Linked DNA regions of Pseudobacteriovorax antillogorgiicola. The protein of the gene in region 2 interacts with the protein of the main gene of each other region in a pairwise test. Links are inferred from orthologs where the notes say so. Each region holds a gene or a part of one and is shown on either strand. Other genes may lie near its edges.

What was found.
Region 1: the proteins of uvrB (region 2) and uvrA interact in binary tests that used the Escherichia coli proteins (3 or more experiments, as listed by UniProt). The link is inferred for Pseudobacteriovorax antillogorgiicola from one-to-one orthologs.

The regions. Positions count from the first base shown.
Region 1 is NZ_FWZT01000012.1:81,469-87,180, reverse strand. Bases 1,068-4,437 are described here. They hold uvrA (excinuclease ABC subunit UvrA), read right to left. Parts: upstream 4,130-4,437; coding sequence 1,268-4,129; downstream 1,068-1,267. Other genes in these bases: B9N89_RS16330 (lysophospholipid acyltransferase family protein), read left to right, coding at 4,253-4,437; B9N89_RS16340 (substrate-binding periplasmic protein), read left to right, coding at 1,068-1,277. Outside these bases: B9N89_RS16345 (sll1863 family stress response protein), read right to left, coding at 1-285; more of B9N89_RS16340, read left to right, coding at 528-1,067; more of B9N89_RS16330, read left to right, coding at 4,438-5,104; B9N89_RS16325 (polyprenyl synthetase family protein), read right to left, coding at 5,129-5,712. UniProt on the Escherichia coli protein: The UvrABC repair system catalyzes the recognition and processing of DNA lesions. UvrA is an ATPase and a DNA-binding protein. A damage recognition complex composed of 2 UvrA and 2 UvrB subunits scans DNA for abnormalities.
Region 2 is NZ_FWZT01000010.1:88,684-93,976, reverse strand. What follows is about bases 793-3,743. They hold uvrB (excinuclease ABC subunit UvrB), read right to left. Parts: upstream 3,307-3,743; coding sequence 1,279-3,306; downstream 793-1,278. Other genes in these bases: B9N89_RS14415 (cytochrome c3 family protein), read left to right, coding at 3,634-3,743; uvrC (excinuclease ABC subunit UvrC), read right to left, coding at 793-1,278. Also shown: more of uvrC, read right to left, coding at 1-792; more of B9N89_RS14415, read left to right, coding at 3,744-4,239; B9N89_RS14410 (4Fe-4S dicluster domain-containing protein), read left to right, coding at 4,300-5,293. UniProt on the Escherichia coli protein: The UvrABC repair system catalyzes the recognition and processing of DNA lesions. A damage recognition complex composed of 2 UvrA and 2 UvrB subunits scans DNA for abnormalities.

The DNA of each region.
Region 1 (5,712 bases), on a different replicon or contig from region 2:
TTCGCTTGCGCTATTTACAGCGGTCTTCAGGTCGTCCCATGCAAACTTGACCCCAATTTTGACATCTTCAGAAGCACTCGCTGAAGAGTTTCGGAGTTCTTCTAGCTTTTCTTCCGCGATGTCTCGTTTGCTTTTAAGATCCGCGATGGTGCCGGTAATTTTCGTTTTGCTCGCTTCAGTTGCTTCGTCAAATTTAGTCGCGATATTTTTTGATAGTTCTGCCACACGACTGTTGGCTTCGTCTAGCGTCGTCTCGACACTCTTGATAAGTTCTTCGCTAGTCATACTGATTCCTCCTGCATTGCGTCTAAGGGTTGCGAGCAGCTCGCCCGCTACTATGGATTTTGCAACAGCCGTTCCATGAACGTAACTTATTGAAATTACGAAGTCATTGTCTGCCCACTGTAGGGCTGGTCCTACACACCATCGGCAATCCCATACAGGACTCTTTCGTGTATTCACAGGTTTAGTGATAGTCTATACTCAGAATATCTTAACCTGACTATTATGCGTGGTAGGTACAAACTTTGAGGTATCTTTGTTTCTTTGTTTGGGGGTTCTGGGCATCGCTTGTCCAAGGTGAAACCGTCTATGTCTATCCTGGCAATCTGCCCATCTCGGGAGTTGATGGTCGAGAAACCGTTGAGGGAATCATTCCAAGCTTGATCAGCGCTGCATTCGATCGGGTAGGGATTAAGTCGCAGTTTCAAGTTCTGCCGTTTAAAAGAGCTCTCGCCGAAGCAACACTGGGTCGAGGTTTAGTAGCTGGGATTATTTCAACTCCGGAGCGACGGAAATCACTTCAGTTTTCAGCACCGATTTTCTACAGCTATATTGGGTTGATAACTCGTCAGAAGGATAAGTTCCAAAAAGACGCTCTCGTCAAACTTCATGGTAAAGCAGTGGGAACAAAGCTAGGCTTCCGCTTCCCGGAGCCGTTGGAGGGTAAGGTAAGAAAAGGCTTGGTGGATCTGGTTTATGGCAGTCATGAGGTGAACCTGGAAAGGCTCTTGAAAAAACGCATATCCGCCATAGCCCTGAATCTAGAAACGGCCAAGCTTCTGAAGCTCGACCACCCAAAAGCCTTTAAGAAGCTCAATATCATTTCATTTCAGGATATGAGAGTTGATTTCTACCTCGCTGGAAAAAAAGGAAAGTACGACGTCCTCATAGAGGAGTTTAATCGTGGCTTTCAACAAGTTCCCTTGGAGCAGAGAACGCTTATTATCGATCGGGTCTTCCGCAAGCTTGGTCGTACTACAGCAGCTCACAAATAATCTTTCAGATATTCCCCAGTCACAGATCGCTTCAACCTTGCTACTTTCTCAGGTGTCCCTTGGGCCACCAGCTTGCCACCACGGTGTCCGCCTTCAGGGCCAATATCGACGATCCAGTCAGCGCATTTAATAACATCAAGGTTATGCTCGATAATCACGATAGTATTACCGTTGTCCGCTAATCTTTGTAAGACCCTCAACAACTGAGCAATGTCATGAAAATGAAGGCCAGTGGTCGGCTCGTCCAGAATATACAGGGTTCGGCCTGTGTCGCGCTTCGCAAGCTCGCGAGCGAGTTTGATTCGTTGGGCCTCTCCTCCGGAAAGCGTCGTTGCCGATTGACCTAACTTGATATAGGACAGACCGACATCCATAAGGGTGGTTAAGACTTCGAGAATCTTAGGGTGGTTGGCAAAAACGTCACAGGCTTCGGCCACCGAAAGATCTAGCACATCTGCAATGGAACGTCCTTTGTACAAAATCTCGCAGGTCGAATCATTGAAGCGGCGGCCTTGGCAAACTTCACAAGGCACGAAAACATCTGCAAGGAAGTGCATCTCGACTTTAATAGAACCATCTCCCTGACAGTTTTCGCACCGGCCTCCTTTGACATTGAAGCTGAAACGGCCTTTTTTATAGCCTCGCAGCTTCGATTCTGGAAGCAAGGCGTAGAAGTCTCGAATCAAGTCAAATACCTTAGTATACGTAGCTGGATTGCTTCGAGGGGTTCGGCCAATGGGCTTCTGGTCGATGTTGATGATTTTATCGATATGCTGGATACCCTCGATCTTATCGTGGGAGCCCACAGCTCGCTCACTATGATGGAGCTTCTTAGCAATAGCGGGGTAGAGGATTTGATTGATCAAGGTCGATTTGCCTGCACCCGAGACTCCAGTTACTGCAGTCATGACTCCCAAGGGAATATCGACGGTAATATTTCTCAGGTTGTTTTCTTTGGCGCCGATGATTCTAATTCGCGGACTAGACGGCGTCACATGACGTCTCTCTTCAGGAACTTCGATGTTCAGCTTGCCACTGAGATACTTGCCTGTAACTGAAGTCCGTGCTCGCTTGATCTGGGCTGGTGTACCGTGTGCTGTAATCTGTCCACCTTCTACCCCGGCCCCAGGGCCGAAATCGACAACGTAGTCAGCCTCTTCAATGGTCTCCTGGTCGTGCTCTACGACGATCAAGGAATTACCCAAATCGCGGAGCTTGCAAAGGGTATGCAGCAGCTTTCGGTTATCACGTTGGTGAAGCCCGATAGACGGCTCATCGAGAATGTATAAGACACCTGTCAACTCGCAACCTATCTGAGATGCCAGACGTATCCGTTGAGCCTCGCCACCGGATAAGGTTGGCCCGTGGCGATTCATATTCAAATAACCAAGCCCAACGTTCACCAAAAACTCAAGTCGGTTGATGATCTCTTTAATCAATTCTTTAGCAATGAGTTGTTGATTGCCCGTGAGTTTCAGGCTCTTGAAGAACTTGAGCGCGTCTTCGATGGATAAAGCGCAGATATCCATGATGGATTTTTCAGCGACAAAGACTGTCAAAACCTCGTCCTTCAATCGCATACCCTGACAGCTGCTGCAAGGACTTGAAGACATATACTTCTGATACCAGGTTTTCATGGAGTCTGACTTAGTCTTCAAGTAGCGACGCATATAGCTGTGGAGCAGCCCCTCGTACTCGTGCGTCCAAGTACCGGCACTCTTTTCTCCTTCCCAAGAGATGGTGAGAGTCTTATCGCCACCATGGAGGATCAAATCCTTTTGCTTCTTAGGTAGACTCTTCCAAGGTGTGTCAAAGTCTATTCCCCATTGTGTCTCCATCGCTAGGAAGCGCTCCTTACTCCACGATCCGCCCTTATCTTCACCGCCATTGGTAAAGTAGTTCTGCCAGGGTACAACGGCCCCTTCGCGGATACTCAAGTTCTGGTCAGGAATGAATTTGTCGGGGTCCATGGCCATCACCGTACCAAGCCCGTTACAGTCGGTGCACATCCCTTGGGGGGAGTTGAAGGAAAACAAGGGTGGATCAAGTTCAGGGAAGGCAAAGCCGCAGCAGCTCCGTGCCTCGCTCATGCGCATGTCCTTACCGTCGACGACATGCACCACCAGCTGGCCTTTGCCAAGTTTTACAGTAGTTTCTACAGAATCTCGGAGGCGGGTACGAAACTCAGGGGCTCGCTTCTTGATGGCTAGTCGATCAACCACGACCTCGATGGTGTGCTTCTTATGTTTCGTTAAAGCTTGTACATCGTCGATGTTGCTGACGACACCGTTGACGCGAACACGGAGATAGCCTTCCTTTTTCAGCTCCTCAAGCAAATCTTTGTGCTCCCCCTTTCGATTTTCGATAATGGGAGCAAGGAGTAAAACTTTTGTCTTCGGTTCCAGCTCTAAAATCTGATTGGCCATGGATTCCGGGTCTCCACGGCCAACCTCTTCACCGCATTTATGGCAATGTTGAATGCCAATGCGAGCGTAGAGGACCCTTAAATAATCATAAACTTCAGTGATAGTTCCCACAGTGGACCGTGGGTTTTTACTGGCAGCTTTTTGCTCAATTGATATGGTGGGAGACAAGCCTCGGATTGTTTCATATTTGGGTTTGTCCATTTGCCCTAAAAACTGCCTGGCATAGGAACTTAAAGACTCTACGTAGCGCCTTTGCCCCTCGGCGAATATAGTGTCGAAGGCCATGGAAGATTTGCCAGATCCTGAAACGCCGGTAAAGACAACGAGCTTTTGTTTGGGGATGGTAAGGTTGATGTGCTTAAGGTTGTGCTCTTCAGCTCCCTTAACTTCGAGTTGATCATCGAAGCCTGTCTTCTTGCGTGTCATACTCCGCCTCCATTATGAGCTAGGTAGAATACCATATTTTTGTATGGATTCAACAAGGACTTGACTAATCCGTGAAATAAACCAACATGCGTCATGCCTACGAAACACTTTAGAGGGATCTCCATGTACGTTGTAATGTCTTTGTTTGCTGCACTCCTCTCTGCTGTTCCGGCTTCTTGGCTGGATCGTATCGCAGGTGGCCTTGCCACCCTTTGCTTTGACATCTTGCGCCTGCGTCGGGCTTTGGTCGTAAAAAACTTAGAGATTGCACTGGGGGACGTCTATGAACCCCACGAACGTTTGGCTATAGCTCGTGATTCCTATAAGAACTTCGTCTTGACAGCCTTTGAGTTTATCCGATCCAAGTACCATGACATTTCTGCCAATGTAGATATTCAAGGAGAGGAGAATCTCCGTCAAGCCTTAGAGCAGGGGCAGGGGGTCTACATACTGTGCTTCCACCTTGGAAATTGGGAGGCTATGGGTTCCTACATCACCAGAAACATTGCTCCAGCCCACGTTCTGGTCAAAAAGGTTGGTGGTGGAGGGATGAATCGTTTTGTCGAGGAGAATCGTGAGCACAATGAGTTCTTGTGGGTCAAAAGACAAAAGAAAGGCGATGGCTTCAAGGCAATAGTCGATATCTTAGATCGCAATGAGATCGTTGGGTTTGTCATGGATCAGGCACGTCCGGGGGAGCCGAGACTACCTTTTTTCGGGACTCCAGCCAAGACGAACACCAGCTTTGCTGCCATTTGGCAACGCCGACAAGCTCCGATTGTTCCTGCCTTTATGCACCGCAAGTCGGTAGGCAAGCATGTTCTGGAAGTGATGCCGGCTATCAACCTTGAGACTAGTGATAATACCGAGCAAGATATTCTCGATCACTCAGTCTTGTTTAACAAGGAAGTCGAGAAAGCAGTCCGCAAGTATCCAGACCATTATTTCTGGCTTCATAACAGGTGGAAAAGCTAGCGCAGAACATCTCAATAGCTCTTCTTAGTAGCTGCGGTTGAGTAGGGCTTCTCCCAAGCCTCTGATGAGCTTCACACGATCCCCAAACGGCTCTAAATTAACAAAGGCCTTCTGGGTCAATTCCTCGGCCATCTTGCGAGCATCAGCAGCAGTCATCAAGGCAAGATATGTGAGCTTACCCTGAGCTAAATCCTTGCCCTTTGACTTCCCGGTGCCTTCAGTGTCGTCGAGCAAGTCGTCGATGACCTGAAACGCAATCCCCAGATTGAGACCGAAATCATAGAAGCGATTTGCAGTATCATCATCTGCTTCGGCTGCAAGGGCTCCCACCTTACAAGCACAGGCAATTAACTTCCCTGTCTTGTGACTATGGATGAAATTAAGATTCTCGATGGTGAAGGAGTCTTTTCCGGTCCAGAACATATCTTGGTCCTGACCGAGAACCATTCCACGACCACCCCCAGCATCAGCGAGGCTCGATATAATCTGTGACTGAAACTTATGTGGAATATCCGGGTTTAGAGCTATGTGAAAAGCGTCTGTGAGCAGTGCATCTCCGGCCAGCAAGGCTGTGGGCTCGTCAAATTGCTTGTGGACGGTGGGTCGCC
Region 2 (5,293 bases):
CACTGTCTTGATGTTGTAGCGTCGATAGAGGTCTTTGGCTGGCTTACCATCAACAAAGCAAACATCCGAAGCGACAATAGCTGAGCCTTGCATATTGGAGATGTCGATACACTCCATGCGCCGGGGCATGCGATCCAGTTGAAGAGTTGACTGCAAGATCTCTAGTTCAGCTTTTTGCTTTAGCTGGAGGTTTTGGTTTTGATCAAAGTAAAATCTGGCATTGCGGCTAGCAAGCTCTAGCAAGTCCTTGGCATCACCACGGCCGTGGCTAACAAACTTGGCAGTCGTCTCCTGATCGACGCACAGGGCCTCGACAAGGTCGATGGGATTTTCTAGCTTCAAAGGCAGAATCAGGTGATCGGGTACCGTTCGATTGTGATAGTACTGAAGGAGAAATGATTCCAATGTCTCTTCGGGGCCATCAATAGAAGCTCCTACTGAATAGCTATCGCTTGCGATCACCACAAAGTTCCTCACCATCGTCACATTGAAGGTCATAGTGCCGGCGCTCTCGTAGCTACCGATTGCGTCTGCGTCTTCATAGTCTTTCACCACAACAGCTTGGTGCTGGCCTATACTCTCCAAAAGTGTGATCTGATCTCGATACCTTGCTGCCTGTTCAAACTTTTCATCTTGAGCAGCGGTAAACATCTTTTTGCGAATCTCTGCCTTGACGTCCCGGTTCTTGCCGTCAAGAAGATCGAGGGCCTGCCTCACCATAGCCACGTACTCGTCGCGACTGACATCCAGAACGCACGGCCCCAAGCACATTTTCATGTGATAATAGTTACAAGGGCGCTTAGCATTCTTGAACTCGTAGGGGCTACAGCGAATCAGGGGGAAAACCCGGAAAACAGTTTTCAACATGCCGTTCAAAACGCCAGCGTTCCCGAATGGGCCAACATACTTAGCACCATCATCCTTTCGCTTTCGAACCTTCTGAATTCTCGGCCAGGGGTCGTTGAAATCAACCCGAACAAAGGGGTATTCCTTATCGTCTCGCAAAAGGATGTTGTAGTAGGGTTGATGGTGACGGATCATGCTGCGTTCGAGGAGCAGGGCTTCGACTTCGGTTTTTGTGATCATGAGGTCGAAGTCTTTGATCTCGTCAACCAATGCTCTGGTTTTGATATGTTGGTCGCGACTTTGAAAGTATGAGCTAACCCGGCTTTTGAGGTTCTTTGCCTTGCCGACGTAGATGATCTTTCCCTTGCAGTTCTTCATGAAATAGACGCCGGGAGACTTAGGTAAGTGCTCGATCTTCTCTCTTAAGCTCATCTAGTTCAGGTCTCCGTGCACCAGCAGTCGATCCTTGAGGGCGGCAATGGTATCACGTAGCTCAGCAGCCTTTTCAAACTCCAGGTCGGCAGCAGCTTTCTTCATTTCCTTGGTCTTCTTGTTGATCAGAGTTTCCAAGGCCTTGACGCTGTGGATATTATGCTCTTTGACCAGGGTATCAGCACTGGCCTTCGGTTTGTCTCCTTCGTCGCTGGAAAGGCCGTAAATCTCCCTGAGCCCTGGACGCATGGCTTTTTGAATGGTTTCGGGCACGATTCCATGCTCAGTATTGTAGCTCATTTGAATTTCACGGCGCCGCTGGGTTTCATCGATACATTGCTGCATGGACTTTGTTATATTATCTGCATAGAAGATAACCCGGCCTTCCGCATTTCGGGCGGCACGTCCGACAGTTTGGATCAGGGATGAGCGAGATCGCAAGAAGCCTTCCTTATCAGCGTCCATGATTGCAACTAGCTTGACCTCGGGTAGATCGAGACCCTCCCGCAAGAGGTTAATTCCAATCAACACGTCGATGGTACCGCGCCTTAGGTCCTGCAAGATCTCTGAGCGTTCGAGGCTATCGATATCGCTGTGAAGGTACTTGACCTTCACCCCCAAATCTAAGTAGTAAGAGCTTAGGTCTTCGGCCATGCGTTTGGTCAAAGTCGTGATGAGAATCCGGCCGTCGGATTCAATGGTGCGACGGATCTCGCTATGCAAGTCGTCGACTTGATTTTTAGCTGGTTTGATTGTGATTTCAGGATCGATCAAGCCAGTTGGACGAATAATCTGTTCCACAAACTTGTTCTGAGTTTGCTCAAGTTCGTAGTTCCCCGGAGTCGCCGAAACATGAATGATGAGTGGGGCTCGTTCCAAAAACTCATCAAACTTCAGAGGACGGTTATCGAGTGCTGCTGGGAGGCGGAACCCGAAGTCTACAAGATTCTCCTTGCGGGCTCGATCACCGCGGTACATGGCTCCAATCTGTGGGACTGTAACATGACTTTCATCGATGATCGTTAGAAACTTCTCAGGGAAGTAGTCAAGTAAGGTTGGAGGGGGGTGCCCAGGAGGGGAGCCGGTGAGGTAGCGCGAGTAGTTTTCGATACCGGGGCAATAGCCAAGTTCTTCTAAAAGCTCTACGTCATTCATGGTGCGCTGTTCTAGCCTTTGGTACTCGACCAGTTTGTCTTGGGCTCGCAGCTCTCGGAGTCGAACCCCTAGATCGTGGAGGATCTCCTTTACCATCGACTGCATGTCACTTCGTTCGGTGACATAGTGGCTATTAGGATAGATAGAAAGGGCGTCGACCTTCTTCACTAATTTAGAGGTAAGGACATCGACAATGGTAATGGACTCCACGTCATCGCCAAAAAACTCTACGCGAATAGCGTGATCTTTCTGATGGGATGGCAGGATGTCCACAACATCGCCACGGACTCTAAATGTACCCCGCTGAAGAGCCATATCGTTTCGTGAGTATTGGATCTCAATCAAGCGCTTTAAAAAGTCGTTGCGAGGGATCTCATCACCAACGGCAACTTTGATACATAGTTTGGCATAGGACGCGGGAGAGCCCATACCATAGATGCACGACACACTAGCGACAATGATGGAGTCGGGTCGTTCAAACAGGGCTTGTGTAGCGGAGTGACGCATCTTATCGATGTCATCATTGATCGAAGCGTCCTTAGCTATATAAGTATCCGAGCCCGGAATATAGGCCTCGGGCTGATAGTAATCATAGTAACTAATAAAGAAGCCAACGGCATTTTCTGGAAATAGCTCCTTGAGTTCAGTAAAAAGCTGAGCTGCTAAGGTTTTATTAGGTGCAATCACGAGTGTGGGCAATTTAGTGCGAGCGATGATGTTGGCCATGGTAAAGGTTTTACCAGAACCTGTGACGCCCATCAGAACCTGATGTTTCTTGCCTTCTTGGACACCAGCGGTCAGCGTATCGATGGCGACTGGCTGATCGCCCATCGGTTGGAAGTCTGCTTTGAGCTGAAATGTTTCCCCGTTCATAAACCGTCCCCCTTCAACAGGTTATCCTGGCCTCATTTGTTGCATATTCCAACGAATCTAGCTACGGCGCTTTTCTTTATAATGTGGACGGTTCGCCAGAAATTATTTTACAATGACGACGCCAAACAAACCAAGGGATGGTGTCGAAATTAGCAGGTAAATGTGGGGTAGTTTCACCTAGCTAAGACTTTGGTTTATCACCTATAAAAGGTTGGCGCCTTTTTTTATTTATGATAACAAGAGGGCCACTGAGATATTCGCCATCCTTTCGTTCGCCGGCGTAATGGAATAGTTCTCAACAAATTTTCCTTTTGAAGGAGGCTGTCATTGGCTTGTTTTAGCACCCGTGTTTCGCATGCGGCGAAACGCCTTTCCGTTTTGGCAATTCTATTATTCCAGATGGGTTGCCAACCTGGTTATCACTTCTGGACGAATTGGTGGACGCCAGGTGATACTGTAGATAATGTCGGTTACCACCCCGAACAACCGATCGACTTCCCTCACGATCTACACGCTGGCGAGAAGCAAATTCCTTGTCAGTACTGCCACTCCGCGGCAAGGCGTTCGTCATGGGCAGGGATTCCATCCATGAATGTCTGTATGGGGTGTCATAACTACGTTGCTACAGACAAAGAGCCAATCAAATATCTCACCGATAAATACCAGAAGAAAGAGCCTATCGTTTGGACCAAGGTTCACGATATGCCAGACTTTGTTCGCTTCGCTCATAAACCTCACGTTCTTAGTGATAAGCTAGCCAAAAACTACGAGAAAGAGTTTGCTGAAAACGATGGTGAAGCCTGCTTCCTCTGCCACGGAAACGTCAAGGAAATGGGAACCGTTTCTCAAGCAAAGTCGTTGCAGATGGGCTGGTGCATCGATTGTCACGTTACGAATGAAGCCCCTGTTAGCTGCGAGACTTGTCACTACTAATAACGTTAATAAAGACCGAGCAACAAAGCTCTGATCGATTACAAGGGAGTATTTACCGATATGAGGAGTAACGATCGCGATCTCCGCCATCTGGAAGAGCAAAAAGAAGCCTTCTTGCATGGTGACCAGCCCTTTGAGGCTCCCGCCAAGGAACTCGTGCCTGGGCCTTACTACTCTAATATAGAAGAAGTTGTGCCGGAGCTTGGGGAAGGAAGCGACGGTCAGGAAGCCGACCAGAAGAAACTTGCGGTAGACCGTAGGGACTTCATGCGGCTCTTTAGTGCAGGCGCTGTGATGGCGTCGACGGCTGCCTGTGTGCGCCGCCCTGTTGAGAAGTCCATTCCTCACGTTGATCAGCCTATCGACCAGATCTTAGGCGTACCAACATACTATGCGACGACAGTCGATGGTGCTGGAGTTGTTGTTAAAACCAGAGAAGGACGACCAGTCTTTATTGAAGGTAATCGCAGCCACCCTCTCAGCCAAGGTGCTGCATCATCTCTTGCAATGTCTGAGCTTCAAGCGCTCTATCACCCAGATCGGCGCAAGGCTCCTGTGATTCGTTACGGAACCAATCGGGAAAGTGAATCTAGCTGGGATGATGTTTACTCTCGTCTCGCTGCTAAGCTTAAAGATGCTCAGAAGGTGGGTATTCTTCTTAAGTCGACCACTGGGCACTCTCTAGATTTCTACAAAGACTTCTTGAAGGCGATTGGTCAGTCTGAAGATAATCTTTATCTCTACGATTCAAACTCACTCCGAAACAACATGGCGGCTGCATATAAGCTGGCGTTTGGCGAAGAAGGCTATCCTCGAACCGACCTCAAGCGATCAGAGTTAATCGTTGGTGTGGGTTCCGACTTCATGGATCTCGGGGCTTCCTCGATCTATGAAACCAAGAGCTGGTCTGACGGCCACTCGTATCGTTTCGGTCAGAAGGGGCGTTTTGTCCAGTTTGAGTCTCGCCTTACAATGACTGGCGGAGCTGCCGAAGAGCGTTATCCAATCGCTCCGGGTAATGAACTAGGGGTGACACTTGCCTTGGTCAAGGCTC